3 regions of the Neptuniibacter sp. QD37_11 genome follow, and region 3 is predicted to be linked to each of the others. Evidence: predicted binding sites of a transcription regulator. Region 3 holds the regulator's gene; each other region holds the start of a gene.

Region 1 (5,408 bases), 860 kb from region 3:
TCAGGGATGCCAGAATAAAGCCTGACAATACCGTTACTAGGCTAGTGCCGATCTGATCAAAGAACGTCGGGTTGCCTGTGTAAGGGCGAATTTTTACTTTAGCGTTTGGATCTTTTTCTAGTTTCTTAGCGTTACGCTTCTCTTGGCGCTCATAGAAAGAGGCCTCTTTATTACGTTCATTCTGGTGATCGTTCACCAAATTGATTGATTGTTCATACACTGCCATTGGGCCCGGGAATGCGCCCAAGGATGTATTAATGCTTTTCGCGCCGATCTCCCATACGAAAAGGAAAATTAGTAGACCAACCAGAGGTACCAGAAGGGTTTTGCTGAACTTCTTTAGATTGTCTTTCGGATTTTCAAAAAAGGCACTGATGCCTGATAGTGCTGATGTATTACTCATAACTTGCTACTCCCTCGTTGACCTGAATTCCTCCCCCGAAACCAAGGGGGAGGAATATGCTTAACCAGTCAGATTAGATTTTCTGTTCTGGTTGCAGACCAATGTTGAACTTCTTCAGGTAGTCGTTTGGCTTCTTACCGTCGTAAGTGATGTTGTCGATGAAGTGAGTCTGCGGAGCACGGAAACCATCTTCAGTATTGAAGTCTGGGAACATGTCTGGCGTCATCTTACCTTCTTCGATTAGCTCTTTAGCTGCTGTTGCGTAGATATCAGGACGGTAAACTTTCTTCGCGATATCCATGAACCACTGGTCAGACTTAGGTTCAGAGATCTGACCCCAACGACGCATCTGAGTTAGGTACCAGATCGCATCGGAGTAGTACGGGTAAGTCGCGTTGTAACGGAAGAATACGTTGAAGTCTGGCACTTCACGCTTATCGCCTTTTTCGTACTCAAATGTACCTGTCATTGAGTTAGCAATAACGTCGTAGTCCGCACCAACATAGTTAGGCTGAGACAAGATTTTTACTGCTTCTGAGCGGTTCGCATTGTTGTTATCGTCCAACCATTTAGCTGCACGGATCATCGCTTTAACAACACGAAGGTGAGTATTCGGGTTTTCATCTGCCCATGCTTTAGATACACCAAATACTTTCTCTGGGTTGTTTTTCCAAATCTCGTAGTCAGTTACTACAGGTACACCAATACCTTTAAATACAGCCTGCTGGTTCCATGGCTCACCTACGCAGTAACCGTAGATCGTGCCTGCTTCCATTGTTGCTGGCATCTGTGGTGGCGGTGTTACAGATAGTAGGGCATCGGCATCGATCGTACCGGATGTATCACCTTTATGCGGTGCGTAGTAACCTGGGTGGATACCGCCCGCTGCTAGCCAGTAACGTAGCTCATAGTTGTGGGTAGATACTGGGAATACCATACCCATATTAAATGGCTTACCGTCGTCTTTATATTTCTCAACAACAGGTTTTAGTGCATCGGCTTTGATTGGGTGTACTGGTTTGCCATCAGCTTGTTTAGGCACATACTCTTTCATTTGATCCCAAATATCGTTAGATACAGTGATCGCGTTACCGTTAAGGTCCATAGAGAATGCAGTGATGATATGAGACTGCGTACCGAAACCGATAGTGGCACCTAGCGGCTGACCTGCAAGCATGTGTGCGCCATCAAGCTGACCGTCAATGACGCGGTCGAGAAGAACTTTCCAGTTTGCTTGCGCTTCTAGCGTTACGTAGAGGCCTTCATCTTCAAAGAAGCCTTTTTCGTACGCAACCGCTAGAGGAGCCATATCTGTCAGTTTGATAAAACCAAACTTCAGATCTTCTTTTTCAGGCTCACCAATTGCTGCCCATGCAGGGACGGTAATTAATGATGCAGCTAAAACTGCACCGCTGATAACTTTACTTAGTAGAGCCTTTTTCTTCTTAAGCATGGATCGTTCTCCCAATCTTAAAAACAAAAAGGCGCCGAACATGATCACATCACTGTGATCAGCCGAGGCGCCTTTGCCTAGTTTCAAATTTTGTGACCTTCTGGGTCATGTTTAACTTTTAGAGTGCACCGCCATTGGTGCTCTCATTTGTTATCTAATAGAGCAGATGCTGTGCCAGAGTTTATTGAACTCAATAAAAACAATAAGTTATGGTAGTTCTGTGTGTTTCTGTAAGTTTAGGTCGTGGTTTGTTGCGGTGCACAATAGGGCTTTTGGTCATTAAGTTGGTGCAAAAGTGCGAGAGCAAAAATGGGGCAAGTGAAGCTTGTTTTGGGGCGAAAGGTTTAAAAAGGGGCTTTAAATGGAATAAAGATTATCAATAGAAGGGCGGGTTTTAGGATCGGAGCTTTGTAGAGAAAAAAAGCTCAGTTCTTATGAACTGAGCCTGTTCTTTTCAATTTAGATTTAAGCGCCGATCCAGTCGTGATATAGATCTTTGCGATAGACGTTATGAACGATCTCATCTTGATCAAATGCCTGCTCGCCAATCTGGCCGCATTTACGCATCTGATCGATTAAGAACAGCCCATGGTCAGGATCTGGGCAGTTCACATTCTCGCCGGAGAAATGCTGCTCCATCGAATAGGGTGGAGTGAACTTAGATAGTTGCTCTGCTGCTTGATCTAAATAAGGTGGCAGTGCGAGTAGTTTTAATATCTCAGCCTGATTACTTGGATCTTCTGCCCATAGGCAGGCTTCGTGGAGTGCTTTAATTAAAGCGCGGTGGGTATTTGGGTGTTGATCAGCCCACTGTTGCGTGACGCCCAGCACTTTCTCCATATGGGAGCCCCAAATCTTATGGCCGGTACTCACAAGGCCACCAATCTGTTGCACTAAAGCTAAGCTATTCCAAGGTTCACCTACGCAGTAACCATCAATCAGACCGGTGGAAAGGTTATCTAGCATTTTGGTCGGTGGTACCGCGACCAGCTGCACATCCTCTTCGGTATTGATGTTGTTCTGGTTTAACCAGAAGCGTAGTTGGTAGTGATGGTTTGAGTAGGGGTAAACGGTTGCGATAACCGGTTTGCGTCCGCTTTGTTGGATCAGCTCTTTAAACTGTTGGCCTACTTGCTCGCAGTCATCCCAATCAGAGATCTTATTCGACAGCGCTATATACAGTTCTTGCGATAGAGTGATAGCCGTACCGTTCTGGCTGAGGGATAACGCCGTCATCATCGGTGTAGGGTTACCGTTTAAGCCTAATGTTGCAGCCAGCGGCATTGGTGCCAGCATATGGGCTGCATCAAATAATCCAAAACTTACTTTGTCGCGAATAGAGGCCCAAGAGGACTCTTTACTCAGGATGACATTCAAACCATGTTTCTTAAAAAAGCCTTTCTCGCGCGCAACAACCAAAGGGGTACAATCGAGCAGTGCCACAAAACCTAGTTTCAGGTCAGTTTTTTCTAGTGTCAGTGCTTCTGACATATCAGCTCCTATCTCTTTTACTTACTCAGGCCGTTCGCCAGTTGTAAAACTTCAATCACATTTCGTGCCACATCGGGAATTTTCTGACCTCGGTCCATCGCAAGCTTACGCAGGGTTTGATATGCCTGTTCTTCGTCGCAGCCTTGATGCTTCATCAGCATGCCTTTGGCTTTCTCTATGGTTTTGCGTTCTGCCAGTTGGTTTCTGGTTTTCTCCAACTCTTCACGTAATAAACTGTGAGCATCGAAATGAGCAATCGCCGTATCCATAATCGCTTTTACGCGGTCTGGTTGTAGGCCGTCGGCTATATAAGCGCTGACACCGGCGTTGATTGCTTCGGCCATCGTCCTGCGGTCGTTCTGTTGTTCCGCAAAGAAAACGATCGGGCGTGGATTGTTCTGGCTCATCGTCGCCATACTTTCCAGCGTGTCACGGTTAGGTGAATCCATATCTATAATGACTATGTCGGGGTGGTTCTCCTCGACATGCTTATTTAGATCAGTGGTGTTAGGTAGATGACAGACAACATGGTGCCCTAGCGTATTTAACGCCTTCTCAAGCGCATTCACACGAATGGGCTCGTCATCGATCAACAGCACGTTTAAACAGTTTACTTTACTCATTAATCCAGTTCCGGAATTGGATAGCCTGTCATAAAGCAATATTTGTTCCATGGTTATTCGGGCGCTTTATGGCACGCGCTTTGCTGTACTAGGAGCAATACATTTTGATGCGCAACGGTGCGTGCTTACTCTGTCTTCAGTTTAGGGTATGCAGGTGCCTGCATTCCAAAAAACTGACCAGTAAGCCAAATATTTACGTTGCTCCTGGATAGTTTTATTGGAGGTAAAGATGCAAACGACAACGACCTGTCCTTACTGCGGCGTGGGCTGCGGGGTAAAGGCCGAAATTGCTGACGATTGCGTAGTTGCAGTAAAGGGTAACGAAGAACACCCCGCTAATTTTGGCAGATTATGTGTAAAAGGCTCCTCATTAAACGAGGTATTAGGGGCCGAAGGGCGCTTACTCAACCCAGTCGTCGATGGCGAAATTGTTGAGTGGGACAGTGCTCTTGAAACAGTCGCGGAAGGTTTCAAGCGCACCGTAATGGAGCACGGGCCCGATTCTGTGGCCTTTTATCTCTCCGGCCAGCTCCTTACCGAAGATTACTATATTGCCAACAAACTGATGAAAGGCTTTGTCGGCACCGCCAATGTCGATACCAACTCGCGCCTTTGTATGTCATCAGCCGTAGCTGGTTATAAGCGCGCTTTTGGTGCCGATGCTGTTCCTTGCTGCTATGAAGATCTAGAACTAGCCGAGCTGATCATCATCACCGGCTCAAACGCTGCGTGGAACCATCCAATCCTTTTCCAACGCATGAAAGCGGCAAAAGCTAAGAATCCTAATCTGAAAATAGTAGTGGTAGACCCTCGTCGAACCGCGACTTGTGATATCGCCGATCTGCATATTCAGCTCAAAGCCGAAACCGATAGCTCTCTGTTTACTGGTTTGCTTTCTTACTTAGCGCGTCATGATCATCTTGATTACGAATATATCGCCAACTTCACTGAAGGCTTCGCTGATGCCCGTGCTAATGCCGAGCTTACTTTCCCAGATGTTGAAAGCGTGGCTAAAGCTTGTGATCTGCCTATCATGCAGTTGCGCACCTTCTTTGAGTGGTACGCCAAAACTGAAAAAGTTGTGACCTTCTATTCGCAAGGGGTGAACCAGTCAGCTAGTGGAACCGATAACTCTAATGCCATTATTAACTGTCACCTTGCGACGGGTCGCCTAGGTAGAGAGGGTGCAGGACCGTTCTCTATTACTGGGCAGCCAAACGCAATGGGTGGCCGCGAAGTCGGTGGCCTAGCGAATCAGCTTGCAGCACATATGGAGCTAAACTCGCCAGAGGCGGTCGACCGTGTAGGACGTTTCTGGGGCAGCGATCATGTTGCGACTAGCGCCGGTTATAAAGCGGTGGATCTGTTCGAAGCGATTGAAGCGGGCAAAGTAAAAGCGATCTGGATTATGGGTACCAACCCTGCGGTAAGTTTGCCA
Region 2 (5,408 bases), 1.5 Mb from region 3:
GGTAGCATTATGGCCAGCACAGAAGAAGCCATCTAATCTTTATATTTCAATAAGTTATATAAGCACCTTAAAATCGGACAATAAACAAGCAGAAAAACCTGCTGTTTTTTATATTTTTTATTAAAGAATATGATTTATTGTCCGATATTTAACCGAAAGTAGCCTCTCATGCCTAGCAAGGAGATATAGCATGAACACTGATTGCAAGTATTGCTTTGAGTTAGTTAAAAACGGGAAGGAACACCCACAGCTAAAAACGGTTAGTGATTTAGGTAACTCTCAGATCTGCAAATGCGGTAACTGCGGTGCCATGTTAATGAGCACAGCAGACAACTGGGAGATCGTGATCAAGGGTTCTGTTGCTCGACATCATAAAAAGCGCGCGAAAGAAGCCAAAGAAAAAGTTGCTTAGCAGCGTCCCAAGCCAAATTTTACTTGGCAGCCCAGATAGTTACGCGTAGTTTTGTCATAGAAACTTAAACACGATTGGTTCCTATGCATTCACTTCGCCAGCTGATTGAGCAAGATAATAATCACAACTTATTCGATCTACTCTCCAGTCTTTGCCAAGGCTCTATTGCAGTCGATGAAAAAGCATCCATTCTCTGGATGAACGATGCTTATCGTAAGCTCGTTGCTATTCCAGAAGAGATCGATCCAATTGGCTGTAATGTAGAAGAATTAATCCCCACGACTCAACTGCCCCGAGTCATTAAAAGCGGCAAACCTTCCTTTGTCGATCTGATGCAGATTAACAACCGCTGGTGTGTTGTTACCCGCCTTCCTATCAAGAATTCAGAAAATGAGATTATCGGCGCTATTGGTTTTATTTTTTACGACGACTTAGACAGCCTTCAACCATTGTTCGACAAATTTGCTCGCCTGCAGCGTAAATTTGAAGATGAGAAAATCATCCGCCCAAGCCGCTACGCTTTGGACGACATGATCGGTAATGCGCCGAAGACACAGCAACTTCGTCGCCAAGCACTAAGAGCATCACAACTCGACACTACCTTGCTTTTATTAGGCGAAACCGGGACGGGAAAAGAGCTTTTAGCTCAAGGCATCCACCATGCTTCCACACGGCGCAGCGGACCTTTTGTCGGCATTAATATGGGTGCACTACCCGAATCGCTTGCCGAAGCTGAACTGTTTGGCACCGCTCCCGGTGCTTATACCGGCGCAGATAAAAAGGCACGCAAAGGCAAAGTCCAGCTAGCTGAAGGTGGTACTCTATTTCTTGATGAGATTGCAGAGATGCCTCTCTCCATGCAGGCAAAACTTCTTCGAGTCCTACAGGAACGTGAAGTAGAAGCCCTGGGCTCCAACCGCCTTGAGAAAGTGGATGTACGTATCATCGCTGCAACCGCAAAAGATCTTCGCAACCAAGTAGAGCAAGGTTTATTTCGAGAAGACCTCTACTATCGATTGAACGTCTTACCGATCAACCTACCGCCACTAAGAGAGCGAATCCAAGATATTCCACTGCTATCCGAACACATGTTGAGCGAAATTCAGCGTCAATCGCAGCTACCTGAACTACCTCTGTCACAGTCAGCCCTAGAATGGCTACAAAGCTACAGCTGGCCTGGTAATATCCGTGAACTGCGAAATCGCCTAGAACGAGGCTGTGTTATGGCTGAAGGCTCTTCAATAGAAGCGCCTGATTTAGGCGCAAATGAAGAACAGCCCCATCAAAGAAACCCTTTAACTAATCTCAAAAGCTATCGTAAAGAGCACGAGCGTTCAGCTATTGAAGAAGCGATACAGCAATGCAATGGCAATAAAACAGCTGCGGCTAAACTGCTAGGTATCTCTAGAGCAAGTCTTTATCAACGCCTAAGAGACGGGAAAAGCGTCTAAAAAATTAGACATAAAAAACACACTGTCTATTTTTACAGACACTTATCTATATTCCATCCACCAAAAAAACAAATAAACCATTGTTTTTAAACAATATTTAAAACATGGCCCCTGCCTTGCTGTAAACACACGAATTAAAAATAACAAAAATGGTATTCAGGATGTCTCAAAATAAGCTGATCTCAGCCGATCAAGCGGCAGCATTAATTCAATCAAATGACACCATAGTGACAGGCGGCTTTATCGGCATCGGCTTTGCTGAAACTCTCGCAAAAGCGATCGAAAAACGATTTCTAGATCAAGGTACACCCAACAATCTCAGCCTGCTTTATGCGGCCGGCCAAGGCGATGCCCAAACTCGCGGCCTAAATCACTTTGCTCATGAAGGGATGATAAAGCGAGTCATCGGTGGACATTGGGGCTTAGCACCGGCGCTAGGAAAAATGGCGATCGATAATAAAATTGAGGCATATAATCTCCCTCAAGGGGTTATCTGTCACATGTTCCGTGATATTGCTGCAGGTAAACCAGGCACGCTCACACGGGTAGGCTTGCACACCTTTGTAGACCCACGTTTTGAAGGTGGCAAAGTAAATAGCCGTACAGAAGAGCAACTGGTACAGCTACTTGATCTTAACGGTGAAGAAGCGCTTCTATATAAACACTGCCAGCCTAATATTGCCCTGCTACGAGGTACTACTGCAGATAGTAAAGGCAATATATCCATGGAACGCGAAGCTCTGCCTTTAGATGCCTTAGCGATTGCGCAAGCCGTTAAAAACAGTGGCGGTAAGGTACTAGTACAAGTTGAACGTGTTACTGCGCAGCATAACCTAACTCCAGATAGAATCCGTATCCCGGGTATTTTGGTCGACCATATCATTCAGGCCCATGCTGAAGACCACCCTCAAACATTTGCCGAAGTCTATAACCCAGCCTACAGCGGCGAAATTACGCTACCGGCTCAAGCAAGCAAGCCTGTTCCTTTAGACGCCAGAAAAGTCATTGCACGTCGCGCGCTGATGGAGCTGAAAAATAGTGCCGTCGTCAATCTTGGTATTGGCATGCCAGAAACAGTAGCAGCCGTTGCCGCTGAAGAAGGAAAGATAGAAGATTTCACTCTTACCGTTGAGCCTGGCGGCATCGGCGGCCAACCCGCTAGCGGACTAAGCTTTGGCGCAACAAGTAATGCCGAAGCAGTTGTAGACCAACCTGCTCAGTTTGATTTCTATGATGGCGGCGGTTTAGACCAAGCCTTTTTAGGCTTAGCTGAAACCTGCCCAGAAGGTCACGTTAACGTTAGTAAATTCGGCCCCAAACTCGCTGGTGCGGGCGGATTTATCAACATCACCCAAAACACTAAAGACGTTTATTTTCTGGGCACATTCACCTCAGGCAAACAACTATTGGAAGTGCACGAGCACGGCTTAAAAGTGATAGAGAACGGGCCTCTTAAGAAATTTAAAAAGGCTGTTCAACAAATCACATTTAATGGCAGTTACGCCATGCAATGCCAACAACGAGTAACCTTCATCACTGAACGTGCGGTATTCAAACTCACGCCAAAAGGCCTTTTACTAACCGAGATTGCTCCAGGTATCGATCTGCAGAAGGATGTACTGGATCAGATGGAGTTTATGCCGTTAATTGATGATCACTTAACTCCGATGGATGAGCGCCTATTCCGTGAAAGCCCAATGCGCTTAAATCAACCCGGTAGCAGACCGATGCAGCAGATGCGGGCATTAATGAAGAACGTCCTTCAACCGCAAAAGCCGGTCCCACAACCGTCAAAGATGTATTCAATTTCGTAAGATCGTCCTTTTATCATCCAGCAATAAGATAGGGGAAGGTACACAACGTACTGACCCCATTGCCATATTCTCGCTGTGCGGCGGACTTGTGCTAAGGCTCTATTCTTATTGCAGAGAGCGGTTCACATCATTACTCAAATCTATACTGCACTTCACCGCAGCCCCGGATTTTAGTCTTTTGGCCGCTCTCCGGATGTTTTTTCATCTAGCCTAACTCGCAATTCCAGCTATCTAAAGCAATACTCCAAAGAGCGTCTAACTGCGGGAGCGCTTTATGAAAAAGCTAACTTTAGTTCGCCACGCAAAATCTAGCTGGAAAGACCCCAGCCTAGATGACTTTGATCGCCCTCTCAACAAGCGTGGTCAGCGGGACCTTCCAAAGATGGCCAAGCGTTTAAATGAGTACGGCATCGTGCCAGACCTCATCTTAGCTAGCGACGCTAACAGAGCAATCAAGACTGCCTCCGAGATCCATCGACAGCTCAATTTAAAACCCGAACAGTTGCAAATGCATCCTGAACTATATGCATCTTGTGCCGAAACGCTGATGTACCTTTTGCAAAATCAATCAGATCATCTAAGTAGTATTATGCTAATCGGCCATAATCCAGCGTTACATCAATTAGCTGATTTGCTTACTCAAAACCACTTAGAAAAACTGCCAACGGCAGCCGTCCTTCACATGCATCTGAGCATCACCCAGTGGCATGAATTAGCAGCGGGCTGCGCCACCAGCATTTTATTCGATTACCCGAAAAAGCACGCTTCAACTACCACCTAAGCAACTATGATAAACTGTACTCTTTATTCCAGAGTGAGTGCCTGTGGATCTTTACCTTTCATCGCTCAGTTTTACTGCAAGTATTACCGCCCCAATCTTTTTTATTGGCTTTTTAGGCTATCTACTGAAACGTGTTGGGCTGATTGATGATGCCTTCATAAATACAGCATCAAAGCTCGTATTTATGATCACCCTGCCAGCCTTGGTTTTTATGTCCATCTCACGGACAGACTTTCACGCAGTCTTTAATCCGGAACAACTAGGATTTGTCTTAATTGGCACTCTAATCAGTTTCATCGCTCTTTGGTTTCTCGCTAAGCGCTGGATCAAACAACCAGAAGACTTAGGCGTATTTATACAAGGTGCGTTTCGGAGTAATTACGGCATTATTGGTTTAGCTGTGAGCTATAACCTTTTTTCTGATTCCGGTTTAGCTCAAGCATCCCTATTGCTGGCACTCGTGATTCCTCTATTTAACGTCCTTTCAATCATTGCATTAACTCTGCCAGCCAAACATCAAGGTGGCGCAAGTATTGGCAAAACCGTATTAGAGATCGTAAAAAACCCACTGATCATTGCGGTATTGCTGGCGCTTCCGTTCTCTTACTTTGGTTTTCAACTTCCCGAAATTGCACAAAAAACGGGGCGTTACTTTGCGAATTTGACACTACCTTTAGCCCTACTGGCTATAGGCGGCTCATTGAACATGAAGAGCTTACGCAGCACATCTTCTCAAGCCACTTGGGCGACCTTATCAAAGCTGCTTTTTATTCCATTGATATTAACGCTAGCCGCTTGGGCATACGGCTTTAAAGGGCAAGACTTAACCATGCTAATGGTTCTATTTGGCTGCCCAACGGCTGCAGCTAGCTTTGTGATGGCTAAAGCGATGGGAGGCAATGAGAAACTAGCAGCGAATATAATCTTGATGACGACCATAGGCTCTATTC
Region 3 (5,408 bases):
GCTTATCGCTTTAGAAGAGCTTTGGTCTAACACCTCACATAGTGCAGCTACAACTGCTTATATAGGTGACGATTTGCCGGACCTATCCGCTATTCGTCACTGCGCATTCGGCGCCTCTGTTCCAAACGGGCACGAATTGGTTAAGCAACATGCCGATTGGTGTAGCTTACGCAGAGGTGGTGAAGGGGCTGCAAGAGAATTTTGCGAGCATATCCTTGAAGCTCAAGGTAAACTTGAACAATTACATGCTAAGTACCTTTAAAAGTTCCTGCAAATGCCTGATCTAAGTAGTAAATTACGCATAATTATCGCTGCTGCCATTTTAATCCCAATACTACTGTATTGGGGATTTTCAGGCTCACCTCAAGAACACGGTACAACCAATACCCCCCTATCTGAAAAGATGGATTATTTTGTCGACCAAGCAGCGGTTAAAGAATGGGACATTAAGGGCAATCTAAAGCAAGAATTAACGACGCCGCGGCTAGAACATAGTCCGTCAGACAAACAAAATTTACTGATTGAACCTAAAAGCAATCTTTATCGATCCGACAACTCCGTTGTCAACATTTCTTCAGATACAGGCACAGCACAAGACGATAACAGCCGAATAGATCTTGCAGGTAATGTCATTGTTATTGATAATTCAAATGCGCGCTCGAGCAAAAAGCTAACCACCGAAGCGCTGACGATTTATCCCAAAAAAGATATCGCCGAAACAGACCTGCCAGTGAATTTAGAAACTGAACACACTCTAATGCAAGGCACTGGAATGGATATTAATTTCAACACCCGTGTTTTAAATTTGCATTCAAGGGTAGAAGGAACACATCAAAATGTTGATTAGGTTATCACAAACGCTTGTTGCACTATGTTTGCTTGCGTCGAATACCAGTTTCGCCCTGCCTGATGATCAGGATAAGCCGATCTACATCACAGCAGATTCCGCTAGCATTAATGACACGACTGGTATCACCACCTATAAGGGCAATGTCATTATCAAGCAAGGTTCACTGCTGATCGAAGCAGCCCATGTAGATATGCACCGCGCCAACGAAGGTGTGGATAAATTAGTCGCTAAAGGCGCACCCGCTCACTTCCGCCAACAACAAGAAGTGAATGGTGACTTCAGTGATGCTTGGGGTAAACACATGGTGTATATGGTTAACAAAAAGAAATTAACCATTACGCAAAGTGCCAAAGTAGTACAAGGCAAAGACACCTTTACTGGCAATAAAATTGTTTATGACCTAGACAAATCAATTGTGGATGCTTTTGGTGCAACATCAAAAGACGCTAAAGAAAAAGGCCGTGTAAACATGGTCATTCAGCCCACTAAGAAGAAATAAGGCCTGCTGTAATGAGCTTATTGGAAGCGCGAAATTTAGCTAAGCGCTACAAAGGAAGAGAAGTAGTAAAAGACGTCTCACTTAAAATTAATAGCGGTGAGATTGTTGGGCTTCTCGGCCCCAATGGTGCAGGCAAAACCACCTGTTTTTATATGATAGTCGGTCTTGTACAAGCAGACCGTGGCCAAGTTAAAATTAAAGATCAAGATATCACAGCCCTTCCTATGCACGGGCGTGCTCGTGAAGGCATTGGTTACCTGCCTCAAGAAGCCTCAATTTTTCGCAAACTATCTGTACAAGACAACTTGCTCGCGATACTAGAAACACGAAAAGATTTAGATAAACAAGCTATCAAGTCCAAAATGAATGAGCTTCTGGAAGAATTTCACATCACTCATATTCGCGATAGCCTTGGCATGAGCCTATCTGGCGGTGAACGACGTAGGGTTGAAATTGCCAGAGCCTTAGCAACCGAACCTGAATTTGTGCTTTTAGATGAACCTTTTGCTGGTGTTGACCCTATTTCAGTCAATGACATCAAACAAACGATTCGTCACCTTCAGTCCAAAGGTATCGGCATTTTGATTACTGATCACAATGTCAGAGAAACACTGGATATCTGCGAAAGTGCCTATATTGTCAGTGAAGGCACTATACTTGCCAATGGTAAGCCTGATGACATTATGAATAATGAAGCAGTGCGCGATGCGTATCTCGGTGATCAATTCACCTTATAAACCCATAGATAATAACTAGATGATTGTAGCCTCTGGAGTTAGTGCCGCCGTATTATGAAACAAGCGCTTCATTTAAAAATTGGGCAACAGCTCACAATGACACCACAATTGCAGCAAGCGATTCGCCTGCTGCAATTATCTACACTGGATCTTCAACAAGAGATTCAGGAGGCACTTGAAAGCAATCCTATGCTGGATGTATCTGAGGATGACAACACTACTGATGTACCATCTAATGAACAGGATAACAACCTAGAAACACATCAAAGCGCTGCTGCCGAAGAATTAGAGAATAACACTTCAGCAGAACAGGACTTCGACGACACACCTGCGGCTGAAGATAATTGGAATGAGAGCATTCCTGAAGAGCTATCTACTGACAGTAACTGGGAAGACACCTATCAATCTTCCACACCAACGTTAAGTAAAGAAGATCTTGATTCGTTTGAATCAAATGACACGGCAGAAGAAACCTTACAAGATCACCTTCACTGGCAACTAAACTTGACGCCTATGAGCGATCTGGATCGACTCATTGCGACCAACATTATTGATGGCATTAATCCGGATGGTTATTTAACTGTTCCTCTTGAAGAGATTCATGAGCACTTTTTGGAACAAAATTCCGATGAGAGTGACGAAGTTGAACTTGATGAAATAGAAGCCGTACTGCATCGTATTCAACAATTTGATCCGGCCGGTATTGCTTGTCGAGACCTTAGTGAATGCTTAGCTATACAGCTTCGCCAACTTCCATCTGATACACCGTGGCGTAATGAGGCCATTAAAGTGGTCAATCAATACATCAAGCTTCTAGGCACCCACGACTATCGTCAATTAATGCGCAAGACGCGCCTAAAAGAGCCACAGCTACAACAAGTTATTCAGCTCATTCAAAGCCTCAACCCTAAACCTGGCGCTAGCATAAGCCAGACCGCTGCAGAATATGTCATCCCAGATGTCATCGTAACAAAACAACGCGGTGTTTGGACTGTTAACCTAAATCCAGAAGTTTCGCCTAAACTTAGAATAAACTCCGGTTATGCAGGTTTAGTAAAGCGTGCAGATAACAGTTTGGATAACACCTATCTGAAAAACCATCTTCAAGAAGCACGTTGGTTTATTAAAAGCCTACAAAGCCGTAATGAAACCCTATTAAAAGTGTCGAATGAGATCGTTAAACGACAATCTGGTTTTCTAGATCATGGCGAAGAAGGCATGAAACCTATGGTATTACACGATATTGCTGAAGCAGTAGAGATGCATGAATCAACTATCTCTCGTGTAACAACGCAAAAGTTTATGCACACACCACGCGGTATTTTTGAATTGAAATACTTCTTCTCCAGCCATGTCAGTACAGCTACAGGCGGAGCAGCATCTTCAACAGCAATCCGCGCCCTAATTAAAAAGATGGTTGCAGCAGAGAACACAGCTAAACCTTTGAGCGATAACAAAATCGCGCAGTTCCTCGATGAACAAGGATTCAAAGTTGCTAGGCGCACCATTGCAAAATATCGTGAAGCAATGGGAATTCCACCTTCTAATGAGAGAAAGCGTCTGGTTTAATAAAGAGATAATAAATAAGGACGGCGGCAAAACGCCTCCACTCAAGTAGGAGAGACCTATGCAGATTAATATTACTGGACATCATGTTGAACTGACTGATTCAATGCAAAACTACGTCCTAGAAAAAATGCAGAAAATTGAGCGTCACTTCGATAACATCACCAATGTTCAAGTAACACTAAGCATCGAAAAACAGCGCCAGAAAGCAGATGCAGAGATGCATGTCTCCGGCGCCCAACTGTTCGCAACTCACGAACACGATGATATGTATGCTGCAATTGACGGCCTGACTGACAAGCTAGACCGCCAAGTTATAAAACATAAAGAAAAACTCAAAAACCACAAATAGGCCTCCGCTACAACGTATTATGCTGGTCCATGAACTATTAACCCCCTCAAGCACCCTATGTGGTCTTGAGGGGAGCAGTAAAAAACGAATTCTGGAAAAAGCATCTGAAATTATTTCAGAGCAAAACCCTAACCTAGAAGCATCTTGTATCTTCAACGGCTTACACGGCCGCGAGAAATTAGGTAGTACTGGCATAGGCGATGGCATAGCTATACCCCATTGCAGACTAGCTGACTGCAGCGATGCCAAAGGCTACTTAATCAAATTAGCTCAACCAATTGATTTCGACGCTATAGATAGCAAACCGGTAGATCTTTTGTTTGTTCTTTTGGTACCAGAAGATGCTACATCTGAACACTTACAAACTCTTGCCGCGATTGCTGAGTTATTCAGCCAAGAAAGCGTGCGAGAACAGCTGAGAAGTGTTGCAGATAACGAAGCGCTCTATCAGGCAATTTGCCAACTTAGTTCATAGGATGTGAAATGAAGCTTGTAGTGATAAGCGGTCGATCCGGTTCCGGCAAAAGTACGGCTCTACAAGCTCTAGAAGATATAGGCTTCTATTGCATAGACAACCTCCCAGCATTATTGCTACCTGATTTAGTCCAGCAAATGAGTAGTGAACCTAGTCACCCGGATCGCATAGCGGTCAGCATTGATGCACGCAATCTACTCAGCAACCTTTCCAAATTCCCTCAAATTTTGCTTAACCTTCGCCAAGAACGATGGGCAGAATATGAAGTAATTTTTCTCGATTCATCTGAAGCTACGCTATTAAAAAGATACAGTTCAACCCGAAGAAAACACCCGCTTTCAGATGAACATAAGAATCTACAGCAGTCGATCCAATCCGAATCAGAGCTACTTGAACCCATTGCTAGCCTTGCGGATATCAGGATAGACACGACACGCCTCTCCCTTTATGACCTAAGGGATACAGTTAAACTCCGCGTAGCTAAACGAAAAGAGCAGACGCTTTCAGTTCAATTTGAGTCCTTCGGCTTTAAACATGGGGTACCTCTAGATGTCGATTTCGTATACGACGTCCGTGCGCTACCTAATCCCCATTGGATACCTGAACTAAGAAGATTTACGGGACAAGAGCAACCAGTCGAAGAGTTTCTGAACAATTCTCCTGAAGTTAACGAGATGATCAGCGACATTACAGAATTTCTATCTCGCTGGCTGCCCCGCTTTGCCGAAAACAATCGCAGCTATATAACAATTGGAATTGGATGCACTGGAGGTCAACATCGCTCTGTGTATATAAGCGAACGTCTGGCTTCCCATTTTTCACAGCGCATGGATAATGTTCATGTTCGCCATAGAGAATTGAGTTAACACTGATGCAAGAAAAAGAACTAGAAATCATAAATAAACTAGGTCTCCATGCTCGCGCCGCTG

What was found. Region 3 encodes sigma-54, which starts transcription at its own class of promoters, with help from an activator protein. Its sites were predicted from a motif close to TGGCACNNNNNTTGCTNT; they were not measured.
Region 1: the regulator sigma-54 is predicted to act here: its motif matches at 2,016-2,033, upstream of ACMXYT_RS16620 (CmpA/NrtA family ABC transporter substrate-binding protein).
Region 2: the regulator sigma-54 is predicted to act here: its motif matches at 1,969-1,986, upstream of ACMXYT_RS02290 (acyl CoA:acetate/3-ketoacid CoA transferase).

Annotation. Positions count from the first base shown of each region.
Region 1 is NZ_CP180552.1:3,510,196-3,515,603, reverse strand. Features, by position in the region: gene ACMXYT_RS16625 (ABC transporter permease) at 1-403, opposite strand, end outside; gene ACMXYT_RS16620 (CmpA/NrtA family ABC transporter substrate-binding protein) at 477-1,856, opposite strand; gene ACMXYT_RS16615 (CmpA/NrtA family ABC transporter substrate-binding protein) at 2,322-3,347, opposite strand; gene ACMXYT_RS16610 (ANTAR domain-containing response regulator) at 3,365-3,970, opposite strand; gene ACMXYT_RS16605 (molybdopterin-dependent oxidoreductase) at 4,200-5,408, shown strand, end outside.
Region 2 is NZ_CP180552.1:531,581-536,988, reverse strand. Features, by position in the region: gene ftnA (non-heme ferritin) at 1-36, shown strand, start outside; gene ACMXYT_RS02300 (hypothetical protein) at 191-412, shown strand; gene ACMXYT_RS02295 (sigma-54 interaction domain-containing protein) at 496-1,863, shown strand; gene ACMXYT_RS02290 (acyl CoA:acetate/3-ketoacid CoA transferase) at 2,025-3,677, shown strand; gene ACMXYT_RS02285 (SixA phosphatase family protein) at 3,952-4,458, shown strand; gene ACMXYT_RS02280 (AEC family transporter) at 4,502-5,408, shown strand, end outside.
Region 3 is NZ_CP180552.1:2,648,263-2,653,670, forward strand. Features, by position in the region: gene ACMXYT_RS12300 (KdsC family phosphatase) at 1-262, shown strand, start outside; gene lptC (LPS export ABC transporter periplasmic protein LptC) at 275-847, shown strand; gene lptA (lipopolysaccharide transport periplasmic protein LptA) at 837-1,349, shown strand; gene lptB (LPS export ABC transporter ATP-binding protein) at 1,361-2,086, shown strand; gene ACMXYT_RS12320 (RNA polymerase factor sigma-54) at 2,141-3,655, shown strand; gene hpf (ribosome hibernation-promoting factor, HPF/YfiA family) at 3,714-4,004, shown strand; gene ptsN (PTS IIA-like nitrogen regulatory protein PtsN) at 4,021-4,479, shown strand; gene rapZ (RNase adapter RapZ) at 4,488-5,345, shown strand; gene ACMXYT_RS12340 (HPr family phosphocarrier protein) at 5,351-5,408, shown strand, end outside.